3 regions of the Sinobaca sp. H24 genome follow, and region 3 is predicted to be linked to each of the others. Evidence: riboswitches for the same ligand, from Rfam matches in the RefSeq annotation. Region 3 holds a riboswitch; each other region holds the start of a gene.
The links. Region 3 has a riboswitch for S-adenosylmethionine ahead of MMY81_RS35150 (homocysteine S-methyltransferase family protein). Riboswitches for the same ligand answer to the same signal wherever they lie in the genome.

Region 1 (7,379 bases), on a different contig from region 3:
GAAAAATAGATTCAATTTACTTAGATAAAACAGTTCTCTACTTTAAAGAACTGTTATGAACGTCCGTAAAAGTATTAAATAAATTTTCAGTTGTTTTTTTATTTTTGCCTATATATTTATGGAATGAAAATTATGGTTTAGTTGATGATGGATCTAAAATTTTTTCTGAATACAGAGGGAGTGGATAAAAGGGAGAAATGAGGGTAGATGTAAGAAGAAGGGAGGACTTCAATTGAAATACATAGGTCTATTTATTGTATACACACTGGGTATTGGTATAGTTGCAGCACTATTCCGTATTATGTTGAACTTCATTGCGGGAGACCCCATTTTTCAAAACGCAGTACCGGCAGTGGTAAACGGGGCCCTCCTTGGTAGTCTCGGGGCCATCATAACGATTGTCTGGGGAGCAAATAAACAAAAAAAGCGTAGCAGATAAAATAATAAAAGATTAAAGCGAAGGTGACGTTCGTAGTAAATATAGTAAAATACTCGCTTTGCTTATATTTGCTATCCTCGTAATCCTATTCATCATTGTTTTCCTTAATAGAGAGAGCATTCTCGTGAGAAACTGCTTGTCTCATTTTTACATAAAGGAGGGCTCCATTGAGTATGGTAAAACTTCTATATATCATTATCGGACTCGGATTTTTCAGCTATTTTCCTATTGCTTATTTTGTAGGAGCCACGAGCACGTCAAACACATTTCTTGGCATCGTGGTATTTGGTGTTCTTGTAGATATCTATAAACGATATAAAGGCGAAGAGCCTTATAAAGAACGAATATATCAGGCCATCGTCATTTTAATCATATTAGGACAAGCCTACACATTTATGTTCGCTGGCCTACAGTCGTAATGCAGATATGAACCTTCGATACAGTATGCTTTGTTCTATAGTGCTTCTGTTAAAGGATAACCTGCTACGCTAACGAAGGCAGGTTATGTATTGGTTAAGTACCATGCCATACAAGGTAAATGGAGAAATGAACGAACGCTGTCAGTTATTGAAGGGGATATTGGAAGGATGTATCTTAGCTATTATTTCCCAGGAAACCGTCTACGGATATGAATTAGCGGTTAAATTACAGCTGCAGGGCATCGATGTTAAGGAAGGGTCTATTTACCCGCTGCTGCTGCGATTGCAAAAAGAAAAGCTGATTCATGGAGAAATGAGAGCTTCCGACAGTGGACCAAATCGAAAATACTATACGTTGACGTCGGCAGGAGAAGCTTCATTGGAAGCCTTTCGACAAAATTGGAATTCGCTTAAATCACCAGTTGACCAATTACTGGATAGGGGGGAATCATAAGTGAATACGCTGGTGGATGAAAACAACGAAAAACGAGAGCAGTTAAATGTGGAAAATAAAAAAGTGTATGAAGATATGCTTGTATACGTTCGTCTTTCATTTGATAAAAGCGAAGCGGAGACCGAAGAAGTTTTAATGGAATTATTGGATCATCTTCTTATTTTGCAGGAAGAAGGAAGAGATAGCAGGGCACTGTTTGGTTCCGATCCCAAACAATATGCCAGGGAATTTGTCGGTGAACTTCCGCAGGCTGTCCCGAAAAAAGTAAGTTCTTTATTCATGATGGGGATCTGCTATTTTTTAGGTTTTTACTTGTTTACCAGTGGGTTGATTCAAACGATACTTGCCTATGGGTTTCATCATTTGGAGCAAACGAAGACTTACAGCCTGGGGACGACGATCGTTGGGCTAATAATGGGAGTGGCAGCCTTGGCGATTTTAGCGTATAGCGTCTTTCGATATAATCAGTGGTCGTGTTTTCGGCATACCTCTAAAATAAAGGAATATATATTATCTGGTTTAATGTTCGCTGTCTTGCCAGGAGTGATCGTCTTAGCAATGTATTTATGGCTGCCTTCGTTTGGCCCAACCGTAGTCTTGCCTGTCTATTGGATGGGAATAGCTGGAGTAGTTTTTCTTATCATCGCCAAACTGTTAGAAAGAAAAATATAGAATGGAAATAGTAGAAAAAACCAATTGATAGCAGGTAGGAACAAATAGTTATTTTTATTCATCCTTTTGAAATGGCGGTATGTTATAACAAGAAAACCCCTTCTCCAGAAAAGTTCTCCTGAAGAAGGGGTTTTTGATAATTCTTTCATGAACTTTTATTCGAATGAGAATCATGATATCTAGCTTCTATTTTGACGTTTTTGAATCATATAATCTGCAAAAAGTTCTCCAGTCGTTAAACTCACCACATATAATACAAGGAGGACAATAAATAACAATACAACGGCATATCCTACTATTCCGGTAGACAATATGGCAGAGTTAAACATAATTAAATACAAACTGCTGATTAGTAAAAGTATGGCTATACCTGATGCTATACGAGTTATAGTCTTAGAATCTAGTTTTTTCTTTTGATTGTTTGTGTTAAATGCATTCATGTTTGGTATCACTCCTGTTGTTTTAGGTAATTTCGATAGTAAAATGTTATTTACTTCTTATAAAGTCATAGGATGCATTTGTGGAACGCGGGTGTCGATTTAATTTGCGCGAGAATCGAATGATTTTACAGAATTAGTTATGGGGCAGCTTGACTCATAGAGGTATGCTCTATTTTTGGCTGACAAAGCTTTCTTTAAGTGCTGCCTTGTTCTGTGGTACCCCTTTATCCTTAGACAGTATCCATCCGGCTGCGGCAATACCGACCAACACGATATAGAAAGATAATTTCCATAGAGTGGATTCTGCAAAATGTTCTGGGAGCACTGCTAAGGCTGGATGAGAAAGAGTGTGAACCATCAGCTTTACCCCAACCCAGCCGACAATAGCGAATGCAGCAATTTCAAGACCAGGTCTGCTTTCCAGTAAGGTGACAAAATACCCCGCAGCAAATCGCATAATGACCACCCCGATCAGTCCACCTGTCAGAATAACAAGAAACTGCCCGCCGTCCATTCCGCCGATCATGGGCAGGTTGGTTCGGGGAAGGGTCACCGCCAGAGCGACGGCGGCGAGAATAGAATCAACCGCAAAGGCAATATCTGCTACTTCCACTTTTGCTACGGTACGCCAGAACCCTGCAGGTTTTTCTTCGCTTTCCTGTGTCTTTTTTTCCACTGCAGCTTCTTTATGGAACCAGACTTTCCGGATAATATGATGGAGCGCAATCAATAAGAGATAAAGAGCTCCAATAGCCTGTACCTGCCATACGTCAATGAGAAATGAGATAATGAATAAAGAGGCAATACGAAAAACAAACGCGCCGGCCAGGCCGTAAAATAACGCTTTTTTCCTTTGTTCCGGTGGGAGTCTTTTGACCATCACAGCGAGTACGAGCGCGTTATCAGCAGCCAGCACTCCCTCAATAAGGATCAGGACAATAAGCACCCATCCGTATTCCATCAGCAGACTAAGTTCCATGTTTATCTTCTCCTTTTTTAGATAAACCCGTTACCCTGCCGCGATAGGTTTTATTGTGAATCCACACAAAAAACCTTCACCGCTGAGGCGGTGAAGGCATAAAAAAGCCCTTTACCCGTCTCATAGGTAAAGGTCTCGCAAACAGCACAAGGCTGCCAATAAAACCGGGGATTTCTCCCGTCCTGACGATTTTATTGAAAAAGCTACTCCCCTTTTTCCAAAGGATATTAAGTTATTTCTTATAATGTATCCTTCTATTGCCTCTTTGTCAATCTTATTTATTCTGGATGGTGGACCAAGTTTTCTGGAAGCATGTTTTACTGACAGGAATGGTGCAGTGCCAGGCATTTTGGCACAGATTTTCAAGATCAAGTGTCACAATATCAAGAGACGCTCTCCATAAATTAACGCATCACACAGCAGTTGGTTTTACTTTTATGTTGGATAGAGCACTGCGGCGTGGAGTCTAATAAGAGATAAACTGAGTGAAGTTTCCGTTTTATCAATGAAGTTCCTCAAATGGAACCAGACTATTTGAGAGTAGTCTTCAGCTGATACTAAAGGGACCAAACGACAGAAACATACCCAAGTGAAAAATGAATAAGACAATAAGTATTACTGTGTACAGAAGCATAATCATAGAGGTTTTTTTTTGGCTGTCTAATACATAATATTTCACTAAAAGAAAGGAGCGGGAGAAATAGAAAACAAACGTGAAAATAATGAACATCGTTCCAAGTGGATAGGTAATCGACCGCCATGAACCCAGATAGGAATAAAAAGAAAAACTGAGATTATAAAGCAAAATACATGGAATAAAGAGTGTCAGCATATCACTGAAAATTTTTTGCGTACTTCTTTCAGTCGCAGAATAACGCCTGCTGAACCAGCGGATCACATAAAAGTTCACAAACACGGCTGGAACACTTAACACAAACAATGTTTGTCCCAAAAAAATGTACACAAATATTCCTATGCTTTCATAAACAGGAAGAAAAGTTACCATGATGATTAGGTTAACTGCATATAAGACAAAGGCAAGCAAAAGAAGAAACAGTATGAGGAGAAAGATACTGTTTTTAATCGTAAAATGATGATCCTTCTTAATATTTTTTCTGGGGGCGCTCAAGGCGTTTACAAAAAAAGCCCACATGCTTAGTTTCTTTTCAGCGGATTTTGTCATAATAGCTCCTTTTGACAGTAGATAGAAATGCTTAATTATTAAGTGAAAACTTAAAGAGTGCTTATTGATTTTTACAATCTGCTATTAGATATATTCGGCGGCTGGTATTAAATTCCTTTTTACGAAAAGACGCAGGCAAAATAAGTTTATACTCGCAAGGGTGAAGAGGAGAAACTATGCTGAATTTGCAGGTATAAGTATAGATCTAAATAAATATTCCAGTTCATTTTAGATCAATTCAAATGTGAGATATGTTGATCTGCGGCTGCAATAAAATAGCCAGCCTTTCCCATGGATAATTCCCAAGGAAAAAGCTGGCATTAGTCAAACTACCTGATTCTTATTAACTTACATAAGATATAAAATTATCTACTCTTTAGGCTTTTGAACGATAGCTTAGATTATGCTGTTTTAAAGTCTTGTCTTTACCGAACAGAAAATGTTTTTCCATATCAGGCGAGTATTGGGAATTGATGGTCTCTAGTCCAGTTGCTTCAGCAACCGCCCGTACCATAGCGGGAGAAGCACCGCAGCATAATCCGATGTAATTGACCCCGGCATTTTTCGCTTCTTTTGCCCATTCAGCCAATTCATACCGATTGTGGGACAGTGGCTCCAGTGCTGTTGGAAATGTCGTTTCTGTAGGCAGATGGCAGCTGCATCCGCCGTCCGGCAAATTGAAAAATGTTGGGTGTTCTTCGGTGGTGCGATAAGGAACAGGTAGTCCGCCTACGTAACCATCCACCTGAGCGCATATTTTTTCGAGGTATGGCTGCATAGTATCCGGTCCGCGGAAACAATTCATTCCGACGACTAGTGCGCCTTTCTCAGACAGTATTTTACAAGAGTCTTCTACGGTATAACCGTCCCGCAGTATATTTTCACCCATTAGTCCAAGCAGAATGACAGCCGGCAGTCCCTGCTTCTGGATTTCCTCCAGTGCGATTTCTGCCTCCTCATGGTAGTAAAACGTTTCGCCATGAATGTAATCAACGCCTTCTTCTTTACACCATCCGATCATCTCAGCAAACATGCCTCTGACTTTTTCTTTCGCTTCCGGGTCCTCCGGATCAAAAATATTCGTATTGGATATATTACCCGCTACCAATGCTTCTTCCGTTGGGTGTTCTTTGGCTACTTCCTTCGCTAAGCGGATCGCACTTCGGTTAAGCGGTTCCAGTAAATCTTCCTTGCCGATGATGCGCATTTTTTCTCTATGGGCGTTGTATGTGAAAGCAAGTACCACATCAGACCCCGCCTTCATAAAATCACGGTATGTTTCTTTCAGGGCTTCCGGATTTTCCAGAGCCACTTCCGGTACAAAGGAGCCTGCCTGCAAATAGCCTCTGCGCTCCAGTTCAAACAGAAACCCCTCTCCGGCAATAACCGTTCCTTCTTTAAGTCGTTGTTCTAAGCTGCGTTTCATCACAATACTCTCCTTTTTCTCTCTATTATTCTTTAATTCTCCTGGCATTCGTCTAACAAAATAACCCCCTTCTTTATTTAAGAAGGGGGTTTGACGAAATACGACAAATTGCTCTTCTTATCTTCAAGCCTGCTGCTTCTGGAATTAGCACAGTACTATTACTAGTCCGCTGCTGAAGTGTCAAAGGGCCAGTCCCTCCACTTCTCTTGATAAAATAGTTGTGTATTAAATTAGTAATATTTAGAATACAATCGCTGTTGATGAAAGTCAAGCAGAGGTAAAACATTTGTTTTCAAAACTTAAAAGTACGACCTTAGCTGGATCGCTTTGGCTGGAATGAAGTAGAAATCGTCCAAGGCTAGAAGCCCTATCGCTCCATATATTGTACTTGTTTTTGCTTTGTTATTAACTATTAGATGATGCCCATCAAAAAAGTTTTCATCAACCTCTACCTTTGTAAAACCCTTTTATCGATTTAAATTGCAATTAAGTATATGATTACCTTGTATGAAAAACTTAGCAATGGGGTGAAGTGAATGAGTACAGCTTTAATCGTTGTCGATATTCAAAATGACTATTTCCCGGGTGGCAAAATGGAATTAAGCAATCCTGAAATTGCAGCTGCGAATGCCGCTAAAGTTATTGAATGGTTTAGAGAGAACCACAACGGCCATATTTTCCATGTTCAGCATATCGCAGGCGATCCCGCTTTAGGTTTCTTTCTTCCGGATACAGAAGGGGCAGAACATCATGAAACGGTTCAGCCACTGAAAGATGAAAAAATCATCGTCAAAAACTTTCCCAACAGCTTCTTAAATACGGAATTAGAGAGTCAATTAAAAGAAAAGGGTATAACAAAGGTAGTAGTGGCAGGGATGATGACACATATGTGTATCGATGCTACTGTTCGGGCAGCTGTAGATTTAGGCTATGAAACAACGCTTATCGAAGATGCCTGCGCGACAAAAGAGTTGACGTATCAAAATAAAACCACTTCAGCCGAACAGGTTCATTATTCGTTTGTAGGCGCACTGCAGGGCATGTATGCAGAAGTGAAGTCAACCGAAGATTTCCTGCAGCAGAAAACTACCAATTAAGTAAAAATTAATAACAACGTCCGTAAAGGTCATACATGACTTTACGGACATTTTTTATGTTGTTTGTACTTTATAAATCCCATCTTTTTTTAACTTGAAAGCAATCGATTTAATTTCTTAAAAGGGTTATAGGACGCCAAAGAAGAATACATAAAGAGACGGGTTTCTCACCTTAGAGAATAGTGTTAAACGGAAGACAATGAAGAAAGTGGAGGGAAGAACATGGGAAGGGTATGCTTGGGGATGATCTTATCGGTGGATGGGTATATC
Region 2 (7,379 bases), on a different contig from region 3:
GAAGTAACAGCAGACCAGGTATTCACACCGGAAGATTTCACGGATGAGCATAAAATGATTGCCAAAACGACAGAGGATTTTGTGGTTGGAAAAGTAGTACCGGAAACAGAAAAACTGGAAAATCATCAGTTTGACGTCTCCCGCCGCCTCTTAACGCAGGCTGGGGAGCTCGGTCTGCTTGGCGCGGATGTTCCGGAAAAATACGGCGGAATCGGCCTTGATAAAATCAGCTCCACCCTTATTACAGAAAAATTCTCCCGCGCCGGTTCCTTTTCCTTGAGCCAGGGGGCGCATGTTGGTATCGGCTCCCTGCCAATTGTCTTTTTCGGCAATGAAGAGCAGAAATCCAAATATCTTCCGGACCTTGCCACAGGAACAAAAATTGCGGCCTACGCTCTGACAGAGCCGAGCTCCGGATCAGATGCCCTCGGCGCAAAAACAATCGCTGTTCTAAACGATGCCGGAACACACTATAAGCTGACCGGTGAAAAACAGTGGATTACAAACTCAGCGTTCGCCGACGTCTTTATTGTGTATGCCAAAATTGACGGCGAGCATTTCTCCGCCTTTATTGTAGATAGGGAAATAGAAGGCGTTTCCACAGGGCCGGAAGAGAAGAAGATGGGAATCAAAGGCTCTTCTACAAGAACACTGATTCTTGATAATGCCCACGTACCGAAAGAAAATCTGCTCGGCGAAGCGGGACGCGGTCATATTATCGCATTTAATATTCTAAACGTAGGACGTTATAAGCTTGGTGTAGGCTGCGTCGGCGGTTCTAAGCGCGGTATTGAGCTGTCTGCTAAGTACGCGAACGAGCGCAAGCAGTTTAAAGTGCCAATTGCTTCTTTTAGAGGCATCCAGGAAAAGCTTGCTACGATGGCGTCAGAGACGTATGCGCTGGAAAGCTCTATTTACCGTACCGGCGGTCTTTTCGAAGAACAGCTGGGAAGGCTGAGTGAAACCGAGCAGGAAGACGGCGGGAAAGTTGCGGGAGCGATAGCTGAGTATGCAATCGAATGCTCGCTGAATAAATTCTATGGATCAGAAACACTCGATTACGTAGTAGATGAAGCAGTGCAGATTCACGGCGGCTACGGCTTTATGGCGGAGTACGAAGTAGAGCGGGCCTATCGTGATTCCCGAATCAACCGCATTTTTGAAGGCACAAACGAAATTAACCGTCTGCTGGTACCGGGGACAATCATGCGTAAAGCGATGAAAGGCGAGCTGCCATTCTTGGAAGAAGCTAAAAAGCTTCAGTCGGAAATTATGTCAATGATGCCGGAAGAGCCGGGATCAGAGCCGCTGGAGCAGGAGAAAATGCTTTTGAAAAACCTGAAGAAAGTATTCCTTCTCGTATCAGGAAGTGCTGCGCAGAAATACGGCAAAGGACTTGATCAGGAGCAGGAGCTTCTCTTTAACTCGGCTGATATCGTAAGCGATATTTATTCCATGGAATCCGCGATTCTCCGTACGGAAAAAGCGATGAATAAAAATGGAGCCGAAAAAGAAAATATGAAAATCATGCTTACCCAGGTATTCTGCCAGGAAGCAGTAAACCGCATTGAAGCACACGCCAAGGAGTCCATTATTCATATGGAAGAAGGAGATTCATTACGCACGATGCTCTCGATTCTCCGCAAGCTGACGCGTCACACGCCGACAGACGTGATCCGCATTAAGCGCACTATTGCAGAAAAAGTTCTCAAAGAAGAGCGTTATGTGATCTAGAGGTAATTAAAGATAAAACGGGCAGTTCATCTGTCCGTTTTTTTGTATTTCTATTTGTTATTAATTTTCGTTCAACCGTTCACGATAAAGGTCAGTTAGTGATTATATGTACCTATTACTTTGTATTTACATAAAAGTAAACATTAGGTAAACTGTATACCTATTCATGTTTTTGAAAAAGAAGGGAATGGTTGGATGAAGAGGGGTATGAAACAAAAAGCAGTAATGGCGGCTGGTCTATTTGTCATCCTGGCAGCGGGTTGCTCGCAGGAAGAAGCGGGTCCGGCAGTGGAAGAAGCAGAAAGTGCTGAAGTTTCGGAAGCGAATGAAGAGGCGGCACCGGAAACAGAGGAATCCGCAGAAGAATCTGTCGTTGAAGAGCAGGAAGCAGACAGCGAAGAAAGTGACTCAGAAGAACAGCAGGAAACATCAGCTGAAGAAACGGTGGAAGAAGAAACAGGTGAGATAAAGCAGGAAGAATTGGCTGCATTGGAAGGTTATTGGTTGATGTTTGATGATGAAACTGGGCATTCTATTTCGTTAAAAATTATATTAGACGATAATGAAAAAACTTTTCAATCTACTTATTATAGTGACCACTCAGGGGAAGTTGAAGTTAATTACAACATTACTAGTATAAATAACGGTCTAATAAAAGCAGAGGGAGACGTAGATTATATAGAAGGATCTACTATCACTTTAGAATTATTAGATAATGACATACTTTTATGGAAACAATTATCAAAAGAAATAATTTTTGATAGAGAAGATACTTCAGTGGCTAAATATATAGAAAGAAATGAAAATCAATCGAACGTCGAATCAAATGAAACAAATTCCAGCAGTGAATCAGCAGAAAATTCTACATCAGAAGCAGATGCCGAATCAGAAATAGCCTCTGAGCCGGACACGGAATCGATGAGTCTGGAGGAGCAGCTGGTGGAAGAGCTGATTCAATACGGTATTGGAAACGGCGGTACCCGTGACAGCTTTACCTTTTACGACCAGGCCTGGGAAACAGGAGATGATGGCAATCAGTATTATGTCATGACAGTTGGAGATGGTTCGAAAGTGGCTACCTTTCATGGTGGAGAAGACGGTAATCTTTATTTTTTGAATCTCGATTCTTTCCCGGATGAGGAGACAGCCGAATACACGAGAGTAGACTCTTATTAATTCCGCTTTTTTATTGAGTCGAGCCGGCAAGTAAATTAAGCTATAATAGCATCAAAAGAAAGGAGGCATAACATGGCAGTCGACATTTACAGCTATCCATCCTGCAGCACCTGCAAAAAGGCAGAAAAGTGGCTGGAAGAACAGGGAGTATCGTTTACAAGACATCACATTGTAGAATCACCTCCATCAGCAGCCGAACTAAAAAAACTTCATCAAATCAGTGATTACCCGATTCAGAAATTTTTCAACACGAGCGGGAAAAAATACCGTGAACTGGGTCTTAAAGATAAAGTGAAAGACGCAGAGAATGAGGAACTATATGATATTCTTGCTTCAGATGGTATGCTAATAAAAAGACCCATCGTTACAGATGGAAATCTTGTTACATTAGGGTTTAAAGAAGCTTTATTTGAGGAAACATGGAAACAATAAAGTAAATGAAAACTGGAGGAATGAACAATGAGCGTACCGAAGGAATTGAAGTACTCAGAAGAGCACGAGTGGGTAAAAACAGAAGGTGAAAAAGTCAGAGTCGGCATTACAGACTTTGCCCAGTCCGAACTTGGAGACATCGTATTTGTGAGCTGCCGGAAGTAGGAGACGAAATAAAGGCAGATGAACCATTCGGAAGCGTAGAGTCGGTAAAAACGGTTTCTGAATTGTATGCTCCTCTAAGCGGAACGGTCGTCGAGGTAAATGAAGACCTGGATGATTCCCCGGAATTCGTCAATGATTCTCCATATGATAAGGCATGGATGATTGTTGTAGAGCCATCCGACAGCAGCCAGATCGATGATTTAATGTCTGCAGAAGATTACGAAAAAATGGTCAGCGCCGACTAAAACGGCTGTTACATAAGAGGTCCGTCTCTTTAATAGAGGCGGGCTTCTTTTTTTGCTTTAAATGATTCTTTTTATCTTTTTTTGAAAGCATTCATCAAACCGCAGCCACCTCCGGCAAATTAGTTGACACCCGCTCCGGCCCCGTGCTAAGCTTCGATTTGTACTAAACAACCTACATACTTAATAACTCTTATCATGAGAGGTGGAGGGACTGGCCCTTTGAAGCCCGGCAACCGTCATTGTGTCTAATGAAATGGTGCCAATTCCTGCGAAGCGTGCGCTTTGGCAGATGAGAGAAAGGAACGAACAATAACCTTTCTGCTTATGATAAAAGCTGAAGGGTATTTTATTGTGTTTAAATAAAGGGATGTGTCAGCCTATTACAGGTATGATAAAGGATTTGTTCCAAGACCAAGTTATCTGGTATGATAAGTGAGGTTAATAAAGAAAAGAAACAGGGTGGACATATGATAGCATTGGAAAAACTATCGAAAATATTTCCTACATCCAATGGAGATATAACGGCAGTAGACAATATAGACTTGACGATAGACGAAGGAGAAATATTCGGGGTAATCGGGTACAGCGGAGCAGGTAAAAGTACGCTCATCCGCCTGCTGAATATGCTGGAAAAGCCGACATCGGGAAAAATTATTATTGCAGAAAAAAATATGGCAGATCTGCAGGGCTCCTCTCTTCGGAAAGCACGCCAGGAAATCAGCATGATTTTTCAGCATTTTAACCTTCTTTGGTCAAGAACCGTACGGGAAAATATCGCCTTTCCACTGGAAATTGCGAAGCTCTCAAAAAAAGACAAAAATGCCAGGGTGGATGAACTGATAGACCTTGTCGGTCTTACTGGAAGAGAAAATGCGTATCCGGCTCAGCTCAGCGGCGGCCAGAAGCAGCGCGTCGGTATTGCGAGAGCTCTTGCGAATAATCCTAAAGTGCTGTTGTGCGATGAGGCCACCTCGGCGCTGGATCCGAAAACGACAGATTCGATATTGGAACTTCTAACGGATATTAATAAAAAGCTCGGTTTGACCATTGTGCTTATTACTCATGAAATGCACGTGATCCGGAAAATCTGCAACCGGGTAGCCGTTATGGAAAACGGAAAAATAGTCGAAGAAGGACCGGTTTTGGATGTGTTCAGGCAGCCCCGTGAAGAAATGACCAAAGAATTTGTCAAGCAGATAACGGAGCCCGAAGAAACGATGGAAGCTATCCGGGAGTTAATGAAAACAGGCGACACCAGTCCCATAGTTAAGATATCTTTCCTCGGTGAAGATGCGGAACAGCCTATTATGACAAACCTTATTCTTACATGCGGCGTTTCCGTAAACATCCTGCAGGGCAAAGTGTCTAAAACCAGAGATGGCAGCTATGGTACATTATTTGTTCAGCTCCAGGGAAACCAGGAACAGCTGAACCACGCGCTGTCCTATTTAAAAGATCAGCAGGTACAGACAGAGGTGATGACAGCGCATGAATGAACTATTTGAAAATATAAACTGGGCGAACATGTGGGAAGCCACGTTAGAAACTTTATACATGAGTGCTTTGGCAGTTCTGGCTACTTTTATTCTGGGCATTCTGCTCGGCCTTGTCCTCTACATGACGGACAAAGGAAACATGTGGGAAAATCAGCCGGTCCACTTAGCGGCAGCGGCGATTGTAAACATATTTCGGTCGATTCCATTTATTATTTTAATTATCCTGCTCGTTCCGTTTACGACATTTATTGTCGGAACAATGCTCGGGCCGAGCGCGGCTCTGCCTGCTCTGGTAATAGGAGCGGCACCGTTTTACGCTAGACTGGTGGAAATTGGTCTTCGTGAAGTGAATAAAGGAGTTATTGAGGCAGCCCAGTCCATGGGCGCCAATCAATGGCATATTATTTTTAAAGTATTGATTCCTGAATCGCTTCCCGCCTTAATTTCCGGAATTACCGTTACGGCTATTACGCTTGTAAGCTATACGGCAATGGCCGGAGTGATTGGAGCTGGAGGACTTGGCGACCTTGCTTTCCGGGAAGGGTTCCAGCGCAGCAATTCAGATGTAACGCTGGCAGCAACTGCCGCCATCCTGGTGATCGTTATGATCCTGCAGTGGATTGGCGACAGAATTATATATAGAATTGATAAAAGATAAAAGGGGAGAAAGTAAAATGAAAAAGATTTGGATGATTCCAGCACTATCATTAACAATTGGACTTGCAGCCTGCGGAGGCGGCGGAGAAGAATCCGGTTCTGAAGAAGAAACAACGACGCTTACAGTAGGTGCTTCCAACGTGCCTCACGCCGAAATTCTGGAATTTGCTTCCGATCAGCTTGAAGAAGAAGGCGTGGATCTGCAGATTGAAACATTTAATGACTATATCGTGCCGAACCAGGCGCTGGCTGAAGAGGAAATTGATGCCAACTATTTCCAGCACGTGCCTTACTTTGAATCACAGATTGAAGAAAATGACTATGACTTTGCCAATGCAGGTGCGATTCATATAGAGCCTATGGGCGTGTACTCCCAGGATTACGACAGCTTAGGTGAACTGCCGGAAGGCGCTGAAGTAATCATGAGCAGCTCTGTAGCAGACCACGGCCGTATTTTGAGCATGCTTGAAGACGAAGGCGTATTACAATGGAAGAAGATGCGGGCATCGAAGCAACAATAGATGACATCGCAGAGAACCAAAAAAACATTGAGTTCAGTGCCAATGTAGAAGCAGCTACGCTTCCAGGCTTACCAGAACGGCGAAGGCGATGCCGTATTTATCAATTCCAACTATGCGCTGGACAGCGACCTGAGCCCAAGTGAAGATGCTATTGCTATTGAAAGCGCCGAGGACAATCCTTACGCCAATATTATAGCGGTACGCAGCGGTGACGAAGATCGTGAAGAAATACAACACTGGTCGATGTACTGCATTCTGATGAAGTAAGATCATTTATTGAAGAAGAATACGAAGGCGCTGTGCTTCCTGCTGAAGGCGAAAACGCTGAATAAAATACTGTTCCTTAACAGTTTATGTTTTAACAAAGCAATCTAGTTTGTTATACTAAAAACAATAAGGGGGGCTATCCTGAAAGAGAACGCTTTTAGGCAGTCCTCCTTTTTTTTCCGTCCGGATAAAGTAAAGTGTGTTTCTTGAACTCTGTTTACATTTGTTATAAACTATAATGATAATAAAGTGAGAATGAGAAACCACTTTTGTGGTTAAAATAAAGTTAATGGAGGTTTTTTTACATGTCAGCATCAACTCTTAAAATCGAGATCTAACGGTTGAAATAGAAGGCTCAGAAATTATCAAGCACTTCAACCTTGAAATAAAAGGCGGGGAAATCCACGCTATCATGGGACCAAACGGTACCGGTAAGTCTACATTGGCTTCTGCTATCATGGGTCACCCAAAGTATGAAATTACCCACGGAAGCGTCATTCTTGACGGCGAAGATGTATTGGAAATGGAAGTGACGAGCGTGCAAAAGCCGGCTTGTTCCTTGCTATGCAGTACCCAAGCGAAATCAGTGGCGTAACGAACGCAGACTTTATGCGCTCTGCCATCAACTCAAAGCGCGAAGAAGGCGACGAGATTTCCCTGATGAAGTTTATCCGTAAAATGGACGA
Region 3 (7,379 bases):
AAAGTCCCTTCTGGCAGAGAAGATCTTTCGCCAGATGTGCCCTCTGTCTGTAATGTTAAAGGGGTAGCCGATACATTCAAGGTCCAGCCCTGCCCCGTGCCACGTCCATCCTCTATCGTGAACGGCTTCATATCTGTTTCTATCGTCTGGGTCGTGCCATCAAGCGTTACGCTCTCCCCTAATCCCACATTTGATAAGCCTTCCAGCAGCAGCTCACCCTCTTTCAATGACGTTTCGACATCTATTTCCTCTTCAGCTGTTCTTTCTTCTTCGACCACGTTCTCTTCCCTTTGTTCTGTATCAGCTTCCTCTTCTAGCTCTTCAGTGTTTTCTTCTTCTTCTAATTCCTCTGTCTCTTCTGTATTTGCTTCCTCTTCTGTATTTGCTTCCTCTTCTGTATTTGCTTCCTCTTCTGTATTTGCTTCCTCTTCTGAAGCTTCTTTCTCTGTCTCTTCTGCGTTTGCTTCTTCCGGTTCTTCTACTTCTTCCGGTTCTTCTACTTCCTCCTCGTCTACTTCTTCTGTATCCTCTTCTATTGCTGATGGGGCGTTTTCATTTGCTGCGTTTATATTCTTGTTTTCCTCCTCTTCCAGCTCTTCCGGGCCAATTTCATTCGTTTCTTCAATATGTTCTTTGCTTTCTTCTTCTCCCGGTTCTTCTGCAGAAGTATTAACAGCCAGCATTCCCATCCATAGCCCTCCAATGAGAATTCCACTGGCAGCATATCCTTTTTTCATAACATTCACCTTCTTTCTCTTTCAATATGAAATTGCATTCCATTTATACTAAATTCACTATATAGAACATCGTTACCCTCAGTGTAAGTATTTTCCATTCATCTGTCTACAAGTTTTCAGAATTTTCTTTATTAAATGGAAACTAGAAAGACTACGGGTCGATTAACTTAAAAACAAAAAACTCTGAATGAATGGATAAATTTAAATCAAATTTATCCTGCTTACCTTGTTTCTTAATAAAATCATCGTCTTCATTTATGTTAAATGTAATAATAGAGAACAAATAATCAATAAATGGAAAGTCAATATATTGTGAATAGCAGCAGAATACGATTATCAAGAAAATATTAAGTGTTCCTATTAAATCTATTTTCAATGTTGGAGGCCAAATTTATGAATATTAGACCTTTTAGTGTTGCTATTTCTGATGATCAACTACTAGATTTAAATAGACGACTAGCGTTAACTAGATGGCCTGATGAAATTCCTGATTCACACTGGAGCTATGGGATACCATTGGATATCATGAGAAAGCTGGCTTCTTACTGGCAGAATCATTTTGATTGGAGAGTAGTTGAGGAATACATTAATATGTATCCCAATTACAAAGTCGAGATTGATGGTATAGACCTTCATTTTCTTCACATCCGAGGAAGTGGTCCTAAACCGATGCCCCTTCTTCTTCCACACGGGTGGCCTGGGTCGGTCTATGAAATGTTAGATATCATTCCTTATCTAACAACTCCTGAAAAGTTCGGCGGCGACCCTCAGGATTCGTTTGATATTGTGATCCCATCTATACCTGGGCACGGATTCTCCTCTGCCCCATTGAAACCTGGCTTTGAAGATCGACAGGCTGCAGATATATTTGTGAAATTAATGGATGTATTAGGTTATGAAAAGTTTGGAGCCCATGGCTATGATTTAGGAGCCAGCATTATAGGGTTAATGTGTCTGGATTATCCTGAAAAATTGATTGGTTATCATACTACTTCCCCGGTAATCCCAGTCCTTACATATCAGAGGAGACTCTATTATCAGAAGCAGAAGAAGAATACCTTACTTATTGCAAACAATGGTATCAAGAAGAAGCTGGATATGCTCACCTTCTTGGGACGAAAGCCTCAAACGATAGCCTATTCACTAAACGATTCTCCCATAGGTTTAGCTGCGTTCATACTGGAGAAATGGTATTTATGGACAGACCCGCCAAGCGGAGATCTTTTAAAGCACTTTGATAAAGAAACATTACTCGCCAATGTTTCCATTTATTGGTTTACCCAAACGATAAATGCTTCAAATCGATATTATTATGAAGGGCAATATACAAAGTGGCCGGGGAGAAATGACGTTTCAAAAGTACCTATAGGAGTTTCCCTAAATGCTACACAGTTTCATGAACGCCCCCCAAAAGAATATGTCGAAAGGTTATTTCCCAATGTTATTTGCTGGGAAGACCTAAAGACTGGCGGACACTTTGTGGCTACCGAGCAGCCAGAGCTAATCGCTAAGAAAATAAGAAGTTTTTTTAATAACGTTAATCAATATCATGGATAATACCTTGAAATTGATCGTGCAAAATCTGTTCTATTTTTTTATCGTAAAAAGCTAGTTAGTTGATTTTCCTTACTGGATATTTTTCTTCGGCAAACCCAGCGCAGACAGATCAATCGTTTCTCCTGCACCTATTTTTAGAACATGATGGAAGCGACTGAATCCCAGGGATTTCGTGAGGCAGCTTCTTTATAGGCAGCGCACGAATTCACCGCCTGCCCTCTTTTTGTGTTTCTCTTAAACCGTTATATTTTTCTAACCACTCTGTAACAGATTGCACTAAAACACTATTTCTTTTATTGATCTATCTTGTTTTATATATATTCGATTATCCTGTGAAAAAAAATAGCACAACCCCATCCTGAATAATCGAATACTTAAAAAATTTTAAAAATGTATTATCTCTTATTGACTTTCATCAAAAGCGATTGTATTCTAAATATTACTAATTTAATACACAACTATTTTATCAAGAGAAGTGGAGGGACTGGCCCTTTGACACTTCAGCAGCGGACTAGAAATAGTACTGTGCTAATTCCAGAAGCAGCAGGCTTGAAGATAAGAAGAGCAATTTGTCGTATTTCGTCAAACCCCCTTCTTTATTTAAAGAAGGGGGTTATTTTGTTAGACGAATGACAGGAGAATAAAGAATAATAGAGAGAAAAAGGAGAGTATGGAGATGAAACGCAGCTTAGAACAACGACTTAAAGAAGGAACGGTTATTGCCGGAGAGGGTTTCTGTTTGAACTGGAGCGCAGAGGCTATTTACAGCGGGCTCCTTTGTACCGGAAGTGGCACTGGAAAATCCGGAGCTCTAAAAGAACATACCGTGATTCATGAAGGCGGGGTCTGATGTGGTACTGGCTTTCACCTACAACGCCCATAGAGAAAAAATGCGCATCATCGGCAAGGAAGATTTGCTGGAACCGCTAACAGAAGTGCGATCCGCTTAGCGAAGGAAGTAGCTAAAGAACATCCGACGGAAGAAGCATTGGTAGCGGGTAATATCTCCAATACGAATATTTTCGATCCAGAGGACCGGAATCGAAAGAAAAAGTCAGAGGCATGTTTGCCTGAGATGATCGGATGGTGCAAGAAGAAGGCGTTGATTACATTCATGGCGAAACGTTTTACTACCATGAGAGGCAGAAATCGCACTGGAGGAAATCCAGAAGCAGGGACTGCCGGCTGTCATTCTGCTTGGACTAATGGGTGAAAATATACTACGGGACGGCTATAGCGTAGAAGACTCTTGCAAAAACTTCTGAGAAAGGCGCACTGGTCGTCGGAATGAATTGTTTCCGCGGACCGGATACGATGCAGCCATACCTCGAAAAAATATGCGCTCAGGTGGATGGTTACGTAGGCGGACTGCCCGTTCCTTATCGCACCACCGAAGAACATCCGACATTTTTCAACCTGCCTGATGGCGGATGCAGCTGCCATCTGCCGACCGAAACGACATTTCCAACGGCACTGGAGCGCTATCCCACAATCGGTATGAATTGGCTGAATGGGCAAAAGAAGCAAAAAAATCGGGGTCAATTACATCGGATTATGCTGCGGTGCTTCCCCGGCTATGTCGGGCGGTTGCTGAAGCAACAGGAATGGAAACCTCAATTCACAATACTCGCCTGATATGGAAAAACATTTTCTGTTCGGTAAAGACAAGACATTAAAACAGCACAACCTAAGCTATCGTTCAAAAGCCTAAAGAGTAGATGATTTTATATCTTATGTAAGTTGATTAGAACCAGATAGTACGACTAATGCCAGCTTGTCCTTTGGAATTATCCATGGGAAAGGCTGGCATTTTATTGCTGCCGCAGATCAACTTATCTCCCATTTGAATGGATAGAGAAATGCACTGGAGTATTTATTTAGATCTATACTTATACCTGTAAATTCAGCATAGTTTCCCCTCTTCACCCTGACGAGTACAAACTTATTTTCACTGCGTCTTTTCGAAAAAAGGAATTTAATACCAGCCGCCGAATATATCTAATAGCAGGTTGTAAAAAATCAATCAGCCATCTTTTTATTTTTGACTGTACAATCAGGCATATCTATTTAAGTTAAAGGAGCTATTATGACAAAATCCTGATAAGAAACTAACCATGTGGGCTTTTTTTGTAAACGCCTTGAGCGCTCCCAGAAAAAATATTAAGAAGGATCATCATTTAACGATTATAAACAGTATCTCTCTATTGTTCCTTCTTTTGCTTGCCTTTGTCTTATATGCAGTTAACCTAATCATTATGGGAACTTTTCTTCCTGTTTATGAAACATGGGAATATTTATGTACATTTTTTTGGGACAAACATTGTTTGTGCTAAGTGTTCCAGCCGTGCTTGTGAACTTTTATGTGATCCGCTGGTTCAGCAGGCGTTACTCTGCGACTGAAAGAAGTACGCAAAATTTTCAGTGATATGGTAACACTCTCTATTATGTATATTGCTTTATAATCTCAGTTTTTCTTTTTATTCCTACCTGGGTTCATGGCGGTCGATTACTTATCCCTTGGAACGTTGTTCATTATTCTCACGTTTGTTTTCTATTTCTGCCGCTCCTTTCATTTAGTAAAATACTACGTATCAGACAGCCAAAAAAATACCTCTATGATTATGCTTCTGTACACAGTAATACTTCTTGTCTTATTCCTTTTTCACTTAGGTATGTTTCTGTCGTTTGGTCCCTTTAATGTCAGCTGAAGACTGCTCTCAAATGGTCTGGTTCCATTTGAAGAAATTCAATTATAAAAGTGCTCCCCGTTCCTGTAAGTAAAGCATGCTTTCAGAAAACTTGGTCCACCAGCCGGAATAAATAAGATTGACATGTTCGTCAGAGAAGAGTACATTATAAGAAATAACTTGATATCCTTTGGAAAAAGGGGAGTAGCTTTTCAATAAAATCGTCAGTACGGGAGAAATCCCCGGTTTTATTGGCAGCCAGTATGCTGTTAGCGAGACCTTTACCTATGAGACAGGTGAAGGCTTTTTTGTGTACCTTCACCGACTCAGCGGTGAAGGTTTTTTGTGTGTATACGCAGAATTCATATCACGGCAGGATACTAAGTTTGTCTTGAAAAGGAGAAGATAAACGTGAAAATTTAGTCCGCTGATGGAATATGGATAGATGCCTATCGTTTTGATACTTATGGAAGGAATACTAAACACATTATTAAATATCTTGTGTTCTCTTTAAACTATTTAATAAAAACAAAAAAGGAACGGGGGATGGAGAAATGACTAAAGGGGATTATCAAGCAGGAAAAGAGACCCTGACCGTTATAGGGATCGGATTAGGTTTAATGATCATAGTGTTTACCATTATCCATTTTGCATTTGGAGTCCCAATCTTCCCTTCTTAAAGAGGAGCAATAGAAACTAAAGGAGAGTCTGTGGTGGAAGAATGGATTATCGACTTTATCGAACAATTTGGGTATGCAGGCGTCTTTTTCCTTATTGCGCTGGAAAACGTTTTTCCCCCGATTCCGTCCGAAATCATTTTAACATTTGGTGGTTTTGCAACGACTACCTCTTCTCTTCATATACCGGGTGTTGTGGCGGCTTCTACCCTGGGATCGGTCTTTGGTGCACTGATCCTTTATGGGATCGGGCGATTAATCGACATAGATCGTATGGAAATCCTCGTGGGAAAATACGGCCGCTGCCTTCGAATATCCAAAAAAGATATTCGGCGGGCTGAGTCATGGTTTACAAAGTATGGTGTATGGACCATCTTCCTCTGCCGCATGATTCCGTTGGTTCGAAGCCTTATCTCCATTCCGGCAGGGATGTCTAAAATGAATATATCCGTTTTTCTGCTATTTACAACGGCCGGAACTCTGATTTGGAACATTATTTTAGTAAATTTAGGAGCCGCTGTTGGAGAATCCTGGACAGACATTTTAGAATTTTTGGATATTTATTCGTCCATTGCTTACGTTTGTATAGGAATAGCCCTTTTATGGGTACTGTTTCTTTTTTCAAACGATTTCAAACAAATGGAAAGAAAGAAGAAATAAACAGGTAGTATACGAAACATAAAATTTATACTTTCGAAGTAAACAAAATAGCAGGAGTGATATCAAAAAATGAATTCATTTAATACTAACGCAAAAAAGAATCAGCTGGACTCTAACACCATAACACGTATAGCCTCAGGCACAGCTATACTTTTACTACTCAGCAGCTTGTATCTAATTATATTTAACTCCACCATCTTATATACCGGGATAGAGGGATACGTGGTTCTATTGCTTTTGATAGTACTCCTTTTATTATATGCGGTTAGTTTAATGACCGGAGAACTCTTTGCGGATTATATCATTAGAAAACGCAATAAATAAAAAATCCATCGTTTATCTCCGGCTTGGTATTACACGGTGAAAGATTTTATATAGCAAACCCTGCGTCGTGCAGATAAAGGCAGTTTCGTCTTATAATAATCACATAAAGGAGGAATATACATGACTGTAACCATTAAAGCTTTTTTGCAGGCGGAAGCTGGAAAAGAAAAAGACTTGAGAAAAGAGCTTAAAAAGGCAGTGGCTCCATCTCGTGCAGAAGCCGGCTGCCTGGAGTACGTATTATATGAATCAGAAGCGCAGGACGGGGTGTTTATCTTTTCGGAAAAGTGGAAAGATGAAGAAGCCGTTCAGCAGCACATCCAGACTGATCATTACCAGGCCTACCGCGAAAACACAGAGAATCTCGTTGTTTCCCGGGAAGTATATAAAGTACAACCTGTAGAATAACTAAAAAGAAGCTGCTCACCGGCAGCTTCTTTTTGTCTATTATTGCGGTTTTGCTTTTTTCGCATGAGCCGCAGCCTTCACTTCTTCAGGCGTGGTTCGATTGTCTTCTGCTTCTTTCTTCGTCGCTTCATCCCCGCACACAACGTGATCTACTTTATTCTTGAACGCTTCGTACCCCTGCTGTGCGACTAGCTCTTTATCGTTTTTGTTTCTTTCATCGCCGAAATACGTAGAATCCATACCGGCGTTATGATGGAAATCTGTATTGGTCGCACCGGGAAGCATCGCTGTTACATTGACTCCTGTTTCTTTTAACTCTTCTCTCAGCG

Region 1: it holds a riboswitch for S-adenosylmethionine, as region 3 does, so the genes downstream of both, MMY81_RS08640 (homocysteine S-methyltransferase family protein) here and MMY81_RS35150 (homocysteine S-methyltransferase family protein) in region 3, are expected to answer to the same signal.
Region 2: it holds a riboswitch for S-adenosylmethionine, as region 3 does, so the genes downstream of both, MMY81_RS15865 (methionine ABC transporter ATP-binding protein) here and MMY81_RS35150 (homocysteine S-methyltransferase family protein) in region 3, are expected to answer to the same signal.

The regions. Positions count from the first base shown of each region.
Region 1 is NZ_JALBWT010000004.1:257,006-264,384, reverse strand. Features, by position in the region: gene MMY81_RS08670 (hypothetical protein) at 233-439, shown strand; gene MMY81_RS08665 (hypothetical protein) at 607-858, shown strand; gene MMY81_RS08660 (PadR family transcriptional regulator) at 986-1,312, shown strand; gene MMY81_RS08655 (DUF1129 family protein) at 1,313-1,984, shown strand; gene MMY81_RS08650 (hypothetical protein) at 2,164-2,424, opposite strand; gene MMY81_RS08645 (TerC family protein) at 2,594-3,403, opposite strand; gene MMY81_RS36240 (undecaprenyl-diphosphate phosphatase) at 3,691-3,873, shown strand; gene MMY81_RS08640 (homocysteine S-methyltransferase family protein) at 4,963-6,012, opposite strand; SAM riboswitch class I at 6,127-6,228, opposite strand; gene MMY81_RS08635 (cysteine hydrolase family protein) at 6,549-7,109, shown strand; gene MMY81_RS08630 (dihydrofolate reductase family protein) at 7,332-7,379, shown strand, end outside.
Region 2 is NZ_JALBWT010000011.1:146,835-154,213, reverse strand. Features, by position in the region: gene MMY81_RS15885 (acyl-CoA dehydrogenase family protein) at 1-1,734, shown strand, start outside; gene MMY81_RS15880 (hypothetical protein) at 1,942-2,910, shown strand; gene MMY81_RS15875 (arsenate reductase family protein) at 2,983-3,342, shown strand; partial or broken gene gcvH (glycine cleavage system protein GcvH) at 3,370-3,752, shown strand; SAM riboswitch class I at 3,940-4,048, shown strand; gene MMY81_RS15865 (methionine ABC transporter ATP-binding protein) at 4,220-5,248, shown strand; gene MMY81_RS15860 (methionine ABC transporter permease) at 5,241-5,906, shown strand; partial or broken gene MMY81_RS15855 (MetQ/NlpA family ABC transporter substrate-binding protein) at 5,923-6,693, shown strand; partial or broken gene sufC (Fe-S cluster assembly ATPase SufC) at 6,999-7,379, shown strand, end outside.
Region 3 is NZ_JALBWT010000006.1:57,894-65,272, forward strand. Features, by position in the region: gene MMY81_RS10315 (WxL domain-containing protein) at 1-737, opposite strand, end outside; gene MMY81_RS10320 (epoxide hydrolase family protein) at 1,131-2,294, shown strand; SAM riboswitch class I at 2,755-2,856, shown strand; partial or broken gene MMY81_RS35150 (homocysteine S-methyltransferase family protein) at 2,971-4,005, shown strand; gene MMY81_RS10335 (DedA family protein) at 5,695-6,318, shown strand; gene MMY81_RS10340 (putative quinol monooxygenase) at 6,763-7,050, shown strand; partial or broken gene MMY81_RS10345 (SDR family NAD(P)-dependent oxidoreductase) at 7,090-7,379, opposite strand, start outside.